Regions from separate parts of the Paenibacillus sp. AN1007 genome, predicted to be linked through region 2. Evidence: riboswitches for the same ligand, from Rfam matches in the RefSeq annotation. Region 2 holds a riboswitch; each other region holds the start of a gene.

Region 1 (4,284 bases), 3.0 Mb from region 2:
TTAACCGTCCGTGCTGTCGAACGGGCGCTGGATATATTATTATGTTTTACCACGCGGAGCGATCTTGGACTCACCGAAATTGCCAGCCAGATTGGTCTGCACAAAAGTACGGTGCATCGGTTGATGGCTACGCTGGAGGATAAGGGCTTTGTGATACGCGATGCGGCTACCGAGAAATACCGGCTAGGCATTCGCATCTGGGAATTGTCGGCGCATATGTCGCGCAGCGATGATCCAGCCATTTTGCTGCTGCCTGCGATGGAGCGGCTCCGAGATCGTCTGGGTGAAACTGTGAGTCTTTACCTTCGTGACGGCAGTGAGCGGATTCGTATTCAGGCGGTGCAGAGTGATCAGGCCATTCGGCGTGTTGCACCCGTTGGTGCGAGACTGCCGCTTTCGGTGGGGGCATCCAGCAAAGTGCTGATGGCTTTTGCCGCCGAAGAGGACCGGGAGGAACTGATGAACGGCCCGGAATGGCCGGTGTTTATCGATCCAGCAGTGTATTTGGCGCAGATGGAGGATATTCGGGTGAGCGGTTATGCCACCAGTTATGAGGAACGTGAGCCAGGAGCTGCAGCTGTGTCTGTACCGATTATGGATCGCAAGGGTAATATTGCGGCAGCACTTTCCGTGTCCGGACCGGTCAGCAGGCTCTCACAGGAAACACTGCATGAGTATGCGCCGGTATTGAAAGAAGCAGCTGCGCAAATGGGACTTATGTTGTCATAAGTGTCTGCTGATATTGGTATGTGATGCGGTATCGATATGTTTTATAGAGGGGCAAAGCGGGCTAAAGGGAGCTTTTTCAGCCACCTTCGCCTGAATGTCACACAGATGAGCCGGTCCCTCTGGAATATAAAGGTTGTATTTATATCCAGTTTAAGCTACTCTGTAATGGACGGCCCAGCGGGGCCAGATGAATGTCATCTTTTGATTTGAACGCGGCCTGGTTGCCGCAATACGTTTACGTTACTGGGGGAGTCCGAATTGTCCGGACTGAGACGGGATCGCATGAGATCCCGGACCCTTTGCACCTGATCTGGATCATACCAGCGTAGGGAAGTAATCGGCCATATGATCACATACACCATGGACGTTGTCTATGGACAAATGCTGCATTGCAGCGGTTTGTCCATGCTGCGTGCAGGGTGATGGACATAAGTCGGTTCCTTCGGAACCGGCTTTTTTATATACGGCGGCAAGCAGAGAGTCATTCGTTGTTGTGCTTTACCATCGCGGTACCTTTGGAGTTCTGGGGCAGCCGTTCAGGGCATGTTGATGATGGAAAATAACAACGGAACCATGAAATTACGCTGAACGGATCAGTATAGTAATCTCGGTTCTCGTGCTGCTGTACATAAAAATCTGTCTCTTGGATCTATCGGGCTGCTTGAGCAGGATCACTCCTGCTGTGCTTCTGTGCTTTGGATGTTTTCTGTCAGGTGTGGTCGTTGGAGCTGACGCATTAGTGAGAGAATGCACAAAAGAAGATCACAGAGGAGGAAACAGGAGACATGAGTACACATAACCAAACGGGCAAGCAGATTGGAATAGAGGAATTGGGGAACGATGGCCATCCGGTGGAAAAGAAAACCGGAGCGGCTGGCGGGGTTCAGCCCTTCCCGGGCAGCCGCAAAGTGTACATTCAGGGCTCACGACCGGACATAGCTGTACCGGAGCGTGAAATTGCCCTGCATGACACGAATACTCCCCAAGGGGTGGAGCATAATGAGCCGCTGCGTGTCTACGATACGAGCGGCCCGATGACCGATCCCGAATTCCAGATGGACATTCGGAAGGGACTGCCTGCGCTCCGAAATCACTGGATCATGGAGCGCGGTGATGTAGAAGCATACGAGGGCCGCGCCGTTAAACCGGAGGATAACGGATTGAAGCCTGGAGGACGGAGAGCTGGAGCGGAGGAATACCCAGGCTTTCGCGGACAGCCGCTGCGTGCTCTGGGTGGGCGCTGCGTTACACAGATGCACTATGCGCGGCAGGGTCTGATTACGCCAGAGATGGAATACGCAGCTATTCGTGAAGGGGTGGAGCCGGAATTTGTACGGCAGGAGCTGGCGAGCGGCCGGGCGATTCTGCCCTCCAACATCAATCACCCGGAGAGTGAGCCGATGCTGATTGGTCGTCATTTTCATGTCAAGATCAATGCCAATATCGGTAATTCTGCTGTATCTTCCTCGATCGAGGAGGAGGTGGAGAAGATGACCTGGGCTGTACGGTGGGGATCGGATACGGTGATGGATCTCTCCACTGGGAAAGACATTCATACCACCCGGGAATGGATCATTCGCAACTCTCCGGTGCCGATTGGTACGGTGCCGCTCTATCAGGCGCTGGAGAAGGTGAATGGCGAGGCGGAAGCCCTCACTTGGGAACTGTATCGGGATACGCTGATTGAACAGGCGGAGCAGGGTGTGGATTATTTTACGATTCATGCCGGCGTGCTGCTGCGTTATATTCCAATGACGGCGAAACGCATGACGGGTATTGTATCGCGTGGCGGGTCGATTATGGCGGCGTGGTGTCTGGCACATCATCAGGAGAATTTTTTGTACACTCATTTTGAAGAAATTTGCGAGATTATGAAAAGGTATGATGTGGCGTTCTCCCTCGGGGATGGACTGCGCCCAGGGAGCATCTACGATGCCAATGACGAGGCACAGATGGCGGAACTGGCAACGCTCGGGGAATTGACGCAGATCGCGTGGAAGCATGATGTTCAGGTCATGATCGAAGGGCCGGGCCATGTGCCGATGCACAAGATCAAGGAGAATGTAGATTTGCAGATGGAAATCTGCCAGGAAGCTCCTTTCTATACACTCGGGCCGCTGACTACTGACATTGCTCCGGGCTATGATCACATTACGTCTGCAATCGGGGCAGCGATGATTGGTTGGTTTGGTACGTCCATGCTCTGCTATGTTACGCCGAAGGAGCATCTCGGGCTCCCAAATAAGGATGACGTGCGCGAAGGGGTAATCGCTTATAAAATAGCTGCTCATGCCGCTGATTTGGCCAAAGGGCATCCACGTGCCCAGCGCCGGGATGATGCACTTTCGAAAGCACGTTTCGAATTCCGCTGGCGGGATCAGTTTAACCTGTCTCTGGACCCGGAACGGGCACTGTCCTACCATGACGAGACACTGCCTGCAGAAGGGGCCAAGGAGGCACATTTCTGCTCCATGTGTGGGCCGAAGTTCTGCAGCATGCGCATCACGCAGGATATCCGCGCTTTTGCCGCAGATCGCGGCTTGAAGGAAGAAGAGGCAGTCGCCGCTGGGATGCAGGCGAAGGCTGAGGAGTATCGGGCACGTTCATAGATTATGACTAATCTGCTGACGTAGACCGTGACTGTTAAGGTAGGTCGTAGATGGCCAGCTGAATAGAGCATAGAATGGTTCAAACTAATAAAAGTGACCCAACAGGCATGTCGAGCCTGAACTTGGGTCACTTTTTTATGTATCGGAGTATGAGAGCAGTGAGCAGTGATGCTGGATTGTTCACTTGAGGCAGTCAACTTCCAACATGACGTAACTAGTCATAATACCCTTTGGCATAGACAGCAGCCGTAGAGAAGCAGAGGTGTTTCATTTCGTCCTGCTGATTTTCGGGCGGCATCTCCAGAAACCACTTCTCCTGCATATCCTGCCGTGTCATCGGCACCGGACGCCACAGAATCAAGCCGATCTGATCGAACTGGAAGCTGCATCCGAGTTCAGGATCTTCCCGGTCATACGGCGATATTTCATCCAACTGCGGAATGAGAACGTCAGCTTCGGTGCCCAGAAGATCGAGTTTACCGAGCATACATTTGAATTCATCGCTCTCATAAAATTCAATAAATTGAGCTTTGCCCTGGGCATCATACTCAACTTTGGGATCAAGGCTGAACGCGTCTGTCTGCTCAACTTCGTTCTGTGTCATCCCCAGCCGGATATCACCGATGGATTGACCTGGTTCTACAGTGAGGTGCTTCATCATGTTCTCCTCTCCAAAATAGAAATGGTACATGCGTTTAGCAGTGGCCATCTAATCCCCTGCACTCAACTTCTTGGTGTAATGCCAATGTCGCGCTCCAGGCTTGCGCCTAAACCTGTAAGTGGTGTGTAGATGGTAATGCCTGAATCGATGGAGGCCTGCTCCGAGGCGGGAGCCATTGAAAGTTGAGCGGCAATAAGGCAGCTGTTCTTGCGTTCTACAGCAAGCTGGTGCAGTGCATCTTTTAAAGCTGCCAGGTAGCTTTCCTGTTCACCGCGCATAATCATG
Region 2 (4,284 bases):
ATGATCCGCCTGCTGTTCAGCATATGTTTGACTACATTCCGGCAATCGTGATACTCGATTATGACGGTTATTATATGTATGCCAAAGAGACCGCAATGACAGGGGAGATAGAAAGGTCTTTCAGACATGTGTGGAGCGCTAAAAAACCTTATACATACTCAGATTCGGACGGAAACAGCATTAATTTTACACTTGACGGTTATATTTATGCTTATGATGCCGGTGCGGGAAAATGGATCGAAGGATTTCAGCAGGAACTGGCTGCAGACTCAACAATTACACTCCTTCAAGACACAGCGGTCTTTGAACAGGTGCGGCGCAGCCGGATCGTGACTCGTGTTCAGGATGATCTGGCAGACGTCATTAATCGTCATAATGAATTCGCCAGGAAGAATGGGATATCTTATCTGTTCACGATGCCCTTGATCTCACAGGAAGATTGGTATAATTCGATCAATGATACTGGCTTGATGGCTTTTATCCAAGGCATTGCTGCTGGAGATCAAAAAATTAACAATTATGCAATTGGCGGAGGAAGACTGGTTAAAAGAACAGCAGTTGTTGGCGGAATGGATTCCGCAACAGGCATTAAATATCATTATCCTGCGACCTGTAATCCCGGTTTTCGTGCGGAGGAGGTATTTACGACTGCAAAGCAGGCAGCAGCGAGAGGGTATTTTGAGTATAACTGCTCTGCCCATTTTTCATTACTTTCAGAAAACACAGAATCTGTGCTAGAATAGGGGTTTGAAACGTGAACTAAAGTAATGTAAATAGATAGGAGCAGCCTCATCTTATGAGTTTATTGTCAGTAGAGAACGTCAGTCACAATTTTGGAGACCGAACGTTATTTAAAAATGTTTCTTTTCGTCTGCTTGCCGGAGAACGTGTAGGTCTAGTCGGAGCTAATGGCGCCGGGAAATCAACATTAATGAATATCCTTACAGGAAAACTTCTTAAAGACAGCGGTAAAGTAGAGTGGACGCCGAAAGTTCGTTATGGATATCTGGATCAACACACCAAGTTAACACCAGGTAGGACGATTCGAGATGTGCTTAAAGATGCGTTTCTGCCGCTGCTGGAATTGGAAAAGGAAATGATGGCCATCACCGACCAGATGGCCGATGCAGACGCGGACAAGCTGGAGCAGCTGCTCGAAGAAATGGGCGAGATCCAGGAACAGCTGGAACAGGGCGATTTTTATTTAATTGATGTCAAAGTGGAAGAGATGGCTAATGGTCTGGGATTGAATGCCATTGGGCTGGATCGTGATGTTGCTGCACTTAGCGGCGGACAGCGTACGAAGGTACTTCTTGCCAAGTTATTACTGGAGAAGCCTACTGCGTTGTTGTTGGATGAGCCGACAAACTATCTGGATGTAGAGCATATTGAATGGCTGACACGATATTTGAGAGACTATCCGCATGCATTTTTGCTGATCTCCCATGATACGGAGTTTATGAATGAAGTTGTGAATGTCATCTACCATCTGGAGTTTGCCAAATTGACGCGTTACGCTGCCAATTATGAGAAATTCCTGGAAATGGCGGATATGCAAAAAGCGCAGCACATTGATGCTTATGAGAAGCAGCAGGAGTATATCAAAAAGCAGGAAGATTTCATTCAGCGGAACAAGGCCAGAGCTTCGACCTCAGGACGGGCGAAGAGCCGGGAGAAACAACTTGGTAAGATTGACCGGATTGATCGTCCGGATGAAGCGGCAAAACCAACATTCAAATTCAAGGATGCCCGGGCGAGCAGTAAAACCGTTTTTGAAGGTATTGATTTTGAAATTGGTTACACATACCCGCTGCTGCCGAAAATGACAATGACGATAGAACGTGGAGAAAAGATTGCTATTGTTGGTTGTAATGGTGTTGGTAAATCGACACTTCTCAAGACCATTCTGGGTAAGATTGCGCCAATCAGCGGCAAAACATTTCTGGGAGATTATCTGGAGACAGCCTATTTCGAACAGGAAGTGCGTGCCGAAAACATTACACCGATCGATGATGTTTGGAATGAATTTTCACATCTGACACAGAACGAAGTGCGAGGGCATCTTGCACGCTGTGGTCTCAAAAATGAGCACATCACTCGCCCTCTTAATATGCTGAGCGGAGGAGAGCAGGCTAAAGTCCGATTGTGTAAACTGCTGATGCGGGAAAGCAACTGGGTTTTGTTTGATGAGCCGACGAACCATCTGGATGTCACCGCAAAAGCTGAGCTGCAGCGTGCATTGAAAGAGTATAAAGGAACCGTTTTGCTTGTATCGCACGAACCGGATTTTTACGAAGACTGGGTTACCAAAACGTGGAATGTAGAAGAGTGGTCCGAAAATGCACGATGACAAAAAAATTCGACTGTGGTAATATAGGCTACAACTTCATATGAACACTAGGGGGGCCGCACGAGCGGCTGAGATGGAAGAATGCGATTCCGGACCCTTTGCACCTGATCTGGATCATACCAGCGTAGGGAAGTGGCGCGTTTCAGCAAAAACGACAGTAAGTGATCCTCCAAAATATGAACAGGATCTCTACACTGCAGGTGATGCAGGCTTTCGATACCGGGCTAATAGTTAATGGGTATTTTAACTGTTAACAGGTATAACTGCATTTTCGTTATTGAACTGAATCTTTGTTTATACGCAGCCGCTCCCCTACGGGAGCGGCTTTTTTGATTTTTTATTAATATTTTTGGTTTCCGTATAAGCGATGTGAGGAGGGAGAACAAAGCTGCGTACAGTAAAATGCGAGAATGAAGCAGGGAGATTACGTGAGCAGATGAAGGAATTAGCCGAGCAGAAGAAATACCAACCGCAGAAGTTGGAAGAGAGCTTTAGACGGAGGTGTGAACAAGATCACTGCTCTTTTGAGCTGCATGCTGTATCCACAAATAAAGGGGAACAAGCGGCCATGCTGCGGGCAGCCAAGGAAATATGGCCTTGGGTGGATTATATTCACATCCGGGAAAAGCATCTCACGCTGCAGCAGCGGTTCAACTGGGCCAAGCAGATGGCAGCGTCCGGTATTCCAGCATCTCACATTGTAATAAATGGTGCGAATCCGTCGGAGTCCAGCCCCTTTTATCAAGGTGTGCATTGGAGTCGGGAGATGCTGCATAAGGCAGGAGTGGAGATGGCAGCCTGGCATCAGCATGATGTCCGAATGAGATTAGGCATATCCGTGCATTCCGCCGAGGAGGCGAGAATCGCTGAAGAGTTTGGAGCAGATTACCTTTTTTTCGGCCATGTGTACGCGAGTCAGAGCAAACCGGATACAGCACCAAGGGGATTGGCCGTATTGGCAGAGGTATGTTCAAGTGTTCGCGTGCCTGTTATCGCGATCGGAGGTATACAGCCAAGCCATATTCAGGCTGTCCGGTCATCTGGAGCCAGGGGGGCCGCTGTAATTTCAAGTATTTTAAAACATGAAAGCCCAGCCTATGCTGCCGCTCTTTTCAAACAAGCTGTGGAAGCCGGAATGTGAATGGTCGACAGCCAAGGAGATGTACAGCTGCGAAGTTAAGGAGATGAGAACGTGGAACAGAAAAGTATGAATCAATCTGAGGAGGCTTTCCCCTCATCGAGTAAATACGATAACCCTGAGCTTGACTCCATATGTAAACCATCAACTGAACCGTCAGAAGCTTTCCAAGCAGAAACCATTATTATTGGCGGGGGAATTATCGGCTGTGCGATTGCTTTTGAACTGGCATCCAGAGGCAGGGAAGTACTGCTTCTCGAACAGTCCGAGATTGCGAGTGGGAGTTCAGGTGCAGCCGCTGGTATGCTTGCAGCAGATAGTGAGGATTTTGCCCATCCTCTTATTGCACGGGCGGCGCGCGACAGCAGAGAACTGCTGCATCACCAAAAAGAGCAGCTGTACGCTCTTACAGGAATGGAGATAGGTCTTAGGCACACCGGTTTTATCACACCTTTTCGTTCCTATAGTGAGCTGAGTCGCTGCAAAGATAAACAAAATAATTCATCAGTTAAGAATCAGCTTTGGTGGGACAGAAGCACTGTGGAGCGGGAAGCGGCATGGCTGAACCGGGATGTGTACGGAGCTTATTACAGACCTTTGGAGAGCGAAGTGCTGCCTGTGTCGCTGACCAGAGCTTATGCGAGGGCAGCTCACATGATGGGAGCGCGGATTTGGGAAGGTGTGCAGGACATTCGTCTCGTTGTAAATAACAATGGAGTGCAGGGCGTGGCAGCTGCCAAGCGAGAGATAACCTGCAAACATGTGATTGTGGCTGCTGGATTACATGGAGAGCAGC
Region 3 (4,284 bases), 2.7 Mb from region 2:
CTTTCACATTGGAAATATTGGAGTTATCCAGCGTCATGTTGACTGCAAAGGTTGTGCCTCCATTTTGCCGAACCAGCTTGCCGATATCATCGGCACGGAAGTTTTTGATGTTAATGGTGCCTGCTGCATTGATCTGAAACACTTTATCGTATGCCTTGTATGCGGCACCACCTGTAATGTTCACTGTTCCTGATGATTTTAGTGTTAACGCATCCTCGCCTACATCCTGCCATACCACATTTGAGATGTTACAGCTGCCATAACAATGCACACCATCTGCTGCTGGCGCACCGAGGATGACATTTTTCAGGGTAGCGCCTGCTTCGAGCCGGAAGACCGGCTTTTGATTTTCTGCCTGAGAACCATCACCCAGTGTAGACGGGTTGGCTACAAAGGTTTTTCCCTGTCCATCATACGTTGTGCCCTTAGGTACAACAATCGTTGAATTTACAACCGTTGGCGCAGCCGCCGCAGGCATAACACCAAATATGGAAGCAACCAGACCAGCGGACAACAACAGCGTTAACATCTTTTTCATCATCAACATCCTCCCTATAATTTAAATGGATTTGTCTGCAAGCCGCAGGCTTGTCTCACGGAACCGCAGCAGTAAGCACTGCCCGGAACCTGTCTTAATCCTACATAAAAAGGAAGATTACAGGAATAATCCCTGGATCACATTTACATTCCCCGGCATAAAAACGGATCGAACTGTATTTATCATCATATTCCATTCCGATGATATGTACCGATATTAACTTGGTATATGCTGTTTTTTACCGTCCTAATTACCATCAAGTTCATCAAAAAAGACTCTATCGTCTGCTTGCAGACAGTAGAGTCTTGGAGTATCTTATTCCTTTTTCGGCAGATCAGTCCTGATCTCGTGTAATCCATCCTGCTATTCTAACTCTTGTCTCAGGCTCCGGCTCCGAACCGCTGACGGTACCCACACTTGCGGCATAATTCCTCTACAGCCTCACGTTTAGAGAAACCGTACACCAGATTGTTCGCACGCTCTCCATCCACAATTTCCGAGAAAGACTTCTCATGGATGTTACCCAGGTTAATAACACCCTCTCCATCCAGACAGCAGGGAACGACGGTTCCGTCCACCAGCACAGCGGCCTGACTGCGCAGTGCATGGCAGAAGCCCCTACCATCATCTTCAGGTGCATCCAGACTTGGCCACTGGAATTCATGATCCTGATTCAGGTACACATTCGGCGCGATTTTTATGCCGCTGCCTGGAACGACTTTTTCCTCAATCCGGAAGTCCAGATTGAATTCACGCTCCAGCACCTCCAGCGTCTCTCGGTTTCGATTCCTCTGTGCATTCGTAAAGTTGTCCTGTGTCAGATTCCATAATCGAAACGAGACAATGACATTATGTTTCACGGCTTCACGTACAAAAGTCAAAATGTTACGCAGATATCCGTCACGGTCGGTAGAGCCTTCATGACCGTCGAAGCTGTGCAGCGAGAAATTCATCTGTCTCAGTGCAGGTTTACCTATCAATTTATGCTGTGTTTTCGGCAGCAGTGTACCGTTCGTTGTAATGTTTACTTTGAATCCTTTGGCATGGGCGGAGTCCAGCAGCACGTCAATTTTGGGATGCAGCAGCGGTTCCCCTTTGACGTGCAGGTAGATGTGTTTGGTGTGCGGTTTGATCTGATCCAATATATTATTAAAGACTTCAGGGTCGATAAATCCTTTGGCACGCTTCGTTTGTGGACAAAAGCTGCATGCCAGATTACAGATGCTCGTAATTTCAATGTATACTTTCTTGAACGTTTTCAACTCAGGGTCCCCATTCTGCCGGGAGGAACACATGTCCTGCCCTCATTCGTAATACGGCCGTATGGGCCAATCTCCATTATATCGGGTTAATGAACGAAGGTAAATCCGAATAACGAATCAAGATAAACCAAATTATTCAGAAACATCTTCTTTTTCTGCGCAGCTTTCAACGTATTCACAGTCAGCCAGTCCTCTTTACATTATGGCAGGATGTGATATAGACTGGGGACATAACTCCATATTTTGCACAATACACTAGGGGAGCCTTACGGCTGAGACGAATCGTTATATTCGGACCCTTTGAACCTGATCTGGATTATACCAGCGGAGGGAAGTGAGCAGCCTTTATGAATAGTGGATTCTCCCTAGTTGTTAAGGGGAACCATCACCATAGTTACAACTGGAAGCCCTGCTCATTTCTCCGGAAATGGGTGGGGCTTTTTTTATATTCCATCGCAAAGGAACCGGACGATTATCTTCTCTATTCCCAACGTGCAAATGGATGTCACATGATTCACCATCATCAGATCATTTTAGATCAAGGAGGAAATTGCGATGTCATATCTTCAACGTGTACGTACACTCAATCCTTTGATTCATAACATTACCAACCTTGTGGTTGCTCCTTTTACTGCAAATGGTCTGCTTGCCCTTGGTGCCTCTCCGTTCATGGCTTATGCTCATGAAGAAGCCGCTGATGCTGCCCGTATGGCTGGAGCAGTCGTTCTGAACATTGGCACATTGGATGAAAGAGTTGTTCAGTCGATCCTGCTGGCCGGGAAGTCTGCCAATGCACATCATGTACCTGTTGTACTTGATCCGGTTGGTGCGGGAGCAACCGCTTATCGCACCGATACGGTGCAGAAGCTGGTTCGTGAGCTTCGTCTCACTGTGCTGCGCGGTAATGCTGCCGAGGTGGCCCATGTCATTGGGGTGCCGTGGAATATCAAAGGTGTGGATGCCGGAACTGGAGAGGGTGACCGGATTGACATTGCGGAGCGCGCTGCACAGCGGCTGGGCTGCATTATCGTCATTACAGGTCAGTACGATGTTATTACGGACGGGTATCAAACATTTCTGACCAGCAACGGACATGCTTTACTCACCCAAGTGACAGGCGCAGGCTGCCTTCTAAGCTCGGTGATTGGTGCTTTCGCTGCCGCTGCCGCACCAGGAGATGATTTACTGCACAGTGTGACCGAGGCAGCTGCCTTTTATGGTGTTTCCGCTGAACGGGCTGCAGCTCGAACAGCTCATCAGGGCCCTGGCAGCTTCCAGATGGAATTTCTAAATCAATTAGCACAGGTGACACCTGAACTGCTCTCGGAGCACGCGCAGATTCGCCAGATTCGGGGAGGTGTACGATGAACATTACGCAGGCATTAACGATTGCAGGTTCTGATAACGGTGGCGGTGCCGGAATTCAGGCTGATCTCAAAACCTTCCAGGAGCTTGGTGTATACGGAATGACGGTGATTACTGCGATCGCTGCACAGAACACTATGGGTGTGCAGGGCGTATTTCCCATCAGTTATGAAGGCATAGCCCAGCAGCTCGATTCAACGGGAGAAGACTTTCAGCCGCGTGCGGTCAAGACAGGCATGCTGTATAGTGCCGAGATTATTCGTCTTGTCGCGGCAAAATGGCAGCAGTTCGGCTGGACCAATCTGGTGATCGATCCGGTGATGGTAGCTAAAGGCGGTGCACCTCTCCTCCAGCAGGAGGCGGTGCAGGCACTTGTTGAGGAGCTGATGCCCCATGCCCTGCTCACAACACCTAACATCCCGGAAGCTGAACTGCTTACGGGTATGAACATAACCAATCTGAACGAACGCGAAGAAGCTGCAAAACAATTGGTACAGATGGGCACAACGTATGCCCTGATCAAAGGAGGACATGAGACTGGTAGCGGAACGGTAGTGGATGTTCTGTACGACGGGCAGTCCTTTCATTACCTGGAGAACCTGCGTGTAATGACACGTCATACGCACGGAACCGGCTGCACCTTCTCTGCTGCCATTACGGCCGAACTGGCCAAGGGTTCTTCTGTTCTGGCTGCCGTTACAACCGCGCGAGCCTTCATTCAGGCAGCCATTGAAGATGAGCTGGGATTCGGGGCCGGGCACGGACCGACGAATCACTTCGCGTACCAGCGCAGACAGCGAGGTGCATGCTGATGCGTAGATGGGATACGGAAGCGGTACGCCGTGCGCTGCAGTTGTATTTGGTGATGGGCAGCGTCAATACGACGCGTGACCCGGTGGAGGTGCTGCGCCAGGCGATCGCTGGCGGCATCACGCTGTTCCAGTTCCGCGAGAAGGGAACTGGCGCCCTGACAGGCGAAGCCCGAACAGCGCTTGCGCTGCGGCTTCGCGAGGTGTGCAGCCAGCACGGGATACCGTTCATCGTGAACGATGATGTGGAGCTGGCTGTGGCTGTAGAGGCCGACGGTGTACACGTCGGTCAGGACGATGCGGACGCGGC

The links. A riboswitch is a leader RNA that binds a small molecule or an ion and turns the genes downstream of it on or off. The one in region 2 is predicted to bind thiamine pyrophosphate.
Region 1: linked by a shared signal. The riboswitch ahead of thiC (phosphomethylpyrimidine synthase ThiC) and the one ahead of ABXS70_RS09540 (thiamine phosphate synthase) in region 2 are both predicted to bind thiamine pyrophosphate.
Region 3: linked by a shared signal. The riboswitch ahead of thiM (hydroxyethylthiazole kinase) and the one ahead of ABXS70_RS09540 (thiamine phosphate synthase) in region 2 are both predicted to bind thiamine pyrophosphate.

What each region holds. Positions count from the first base shown of each region.
Region 1 covers NZ_CP159992.1:5,093,241-5,097,524, reverse strand. Annotated here, with positions in the region: gene ABXS70_RS22820 (IclR family transcriptional regulator) at 1-729, shown strand, start outside; TPP riboswitch at 965-1,078, shown strand; gene thiC (phosphomethylpyrimidine synthase ThiC) at 1,515-3,338, shown strand; gene ABXS70_RS22810 (hypothetical protein) at 3,553-4,047, opposite strand; gene ABXS70_RS22805 (aspartate/glutamate racemase family protein) at 4,062-4,284, opposite strand, start outside.
Region 2 covers NZ_CP159992.1:2,089,095-2,093,378, forward strand. Annotated here, with positions in the region: gene ABXS70_RS09530 (hypothetical protein) at 1-743, shown strand, start outside; gene ABXS70_RS09535 (ABC-F family ATP-binding cassette domain-containing protein) at 797-2,350, shown strand; TPP riboswitch at 2,390-2,498, shown strand; gene ABXS70_RS09540 (thiamine phosphate synthase) at 2,787-3,491, shown strand; gene thiO (glycine oxidase ThiO) at 3,543-4,284, shown strand, end outside.
Region 3 covers NZ_CP159992.1:4,818,899-4,823,182, forward strand. Annotated here, with positions in the region: gene ABXS70_RS21695 (pectate lyase) at 1-538, opposite strand, end outside; gene ABXS70_RS21700 (radical SAM/SPASM domain-containing protein) at 919-1,800, opposite strand; TPP riboswitch at 2,048-2,150, shown strand; gene thiM (hydroxyethylthiazole kinase) at 2,356-3,168, shown strand; gene thiD (bifunctional hydroxymethylpyrimidine kinase/phosphomethylpyrimidine kinase) at 3,165-3,977, shown strand; gene thiE (thiamine phosphate synthase) at 3,977-4,284, shown strand, end outside.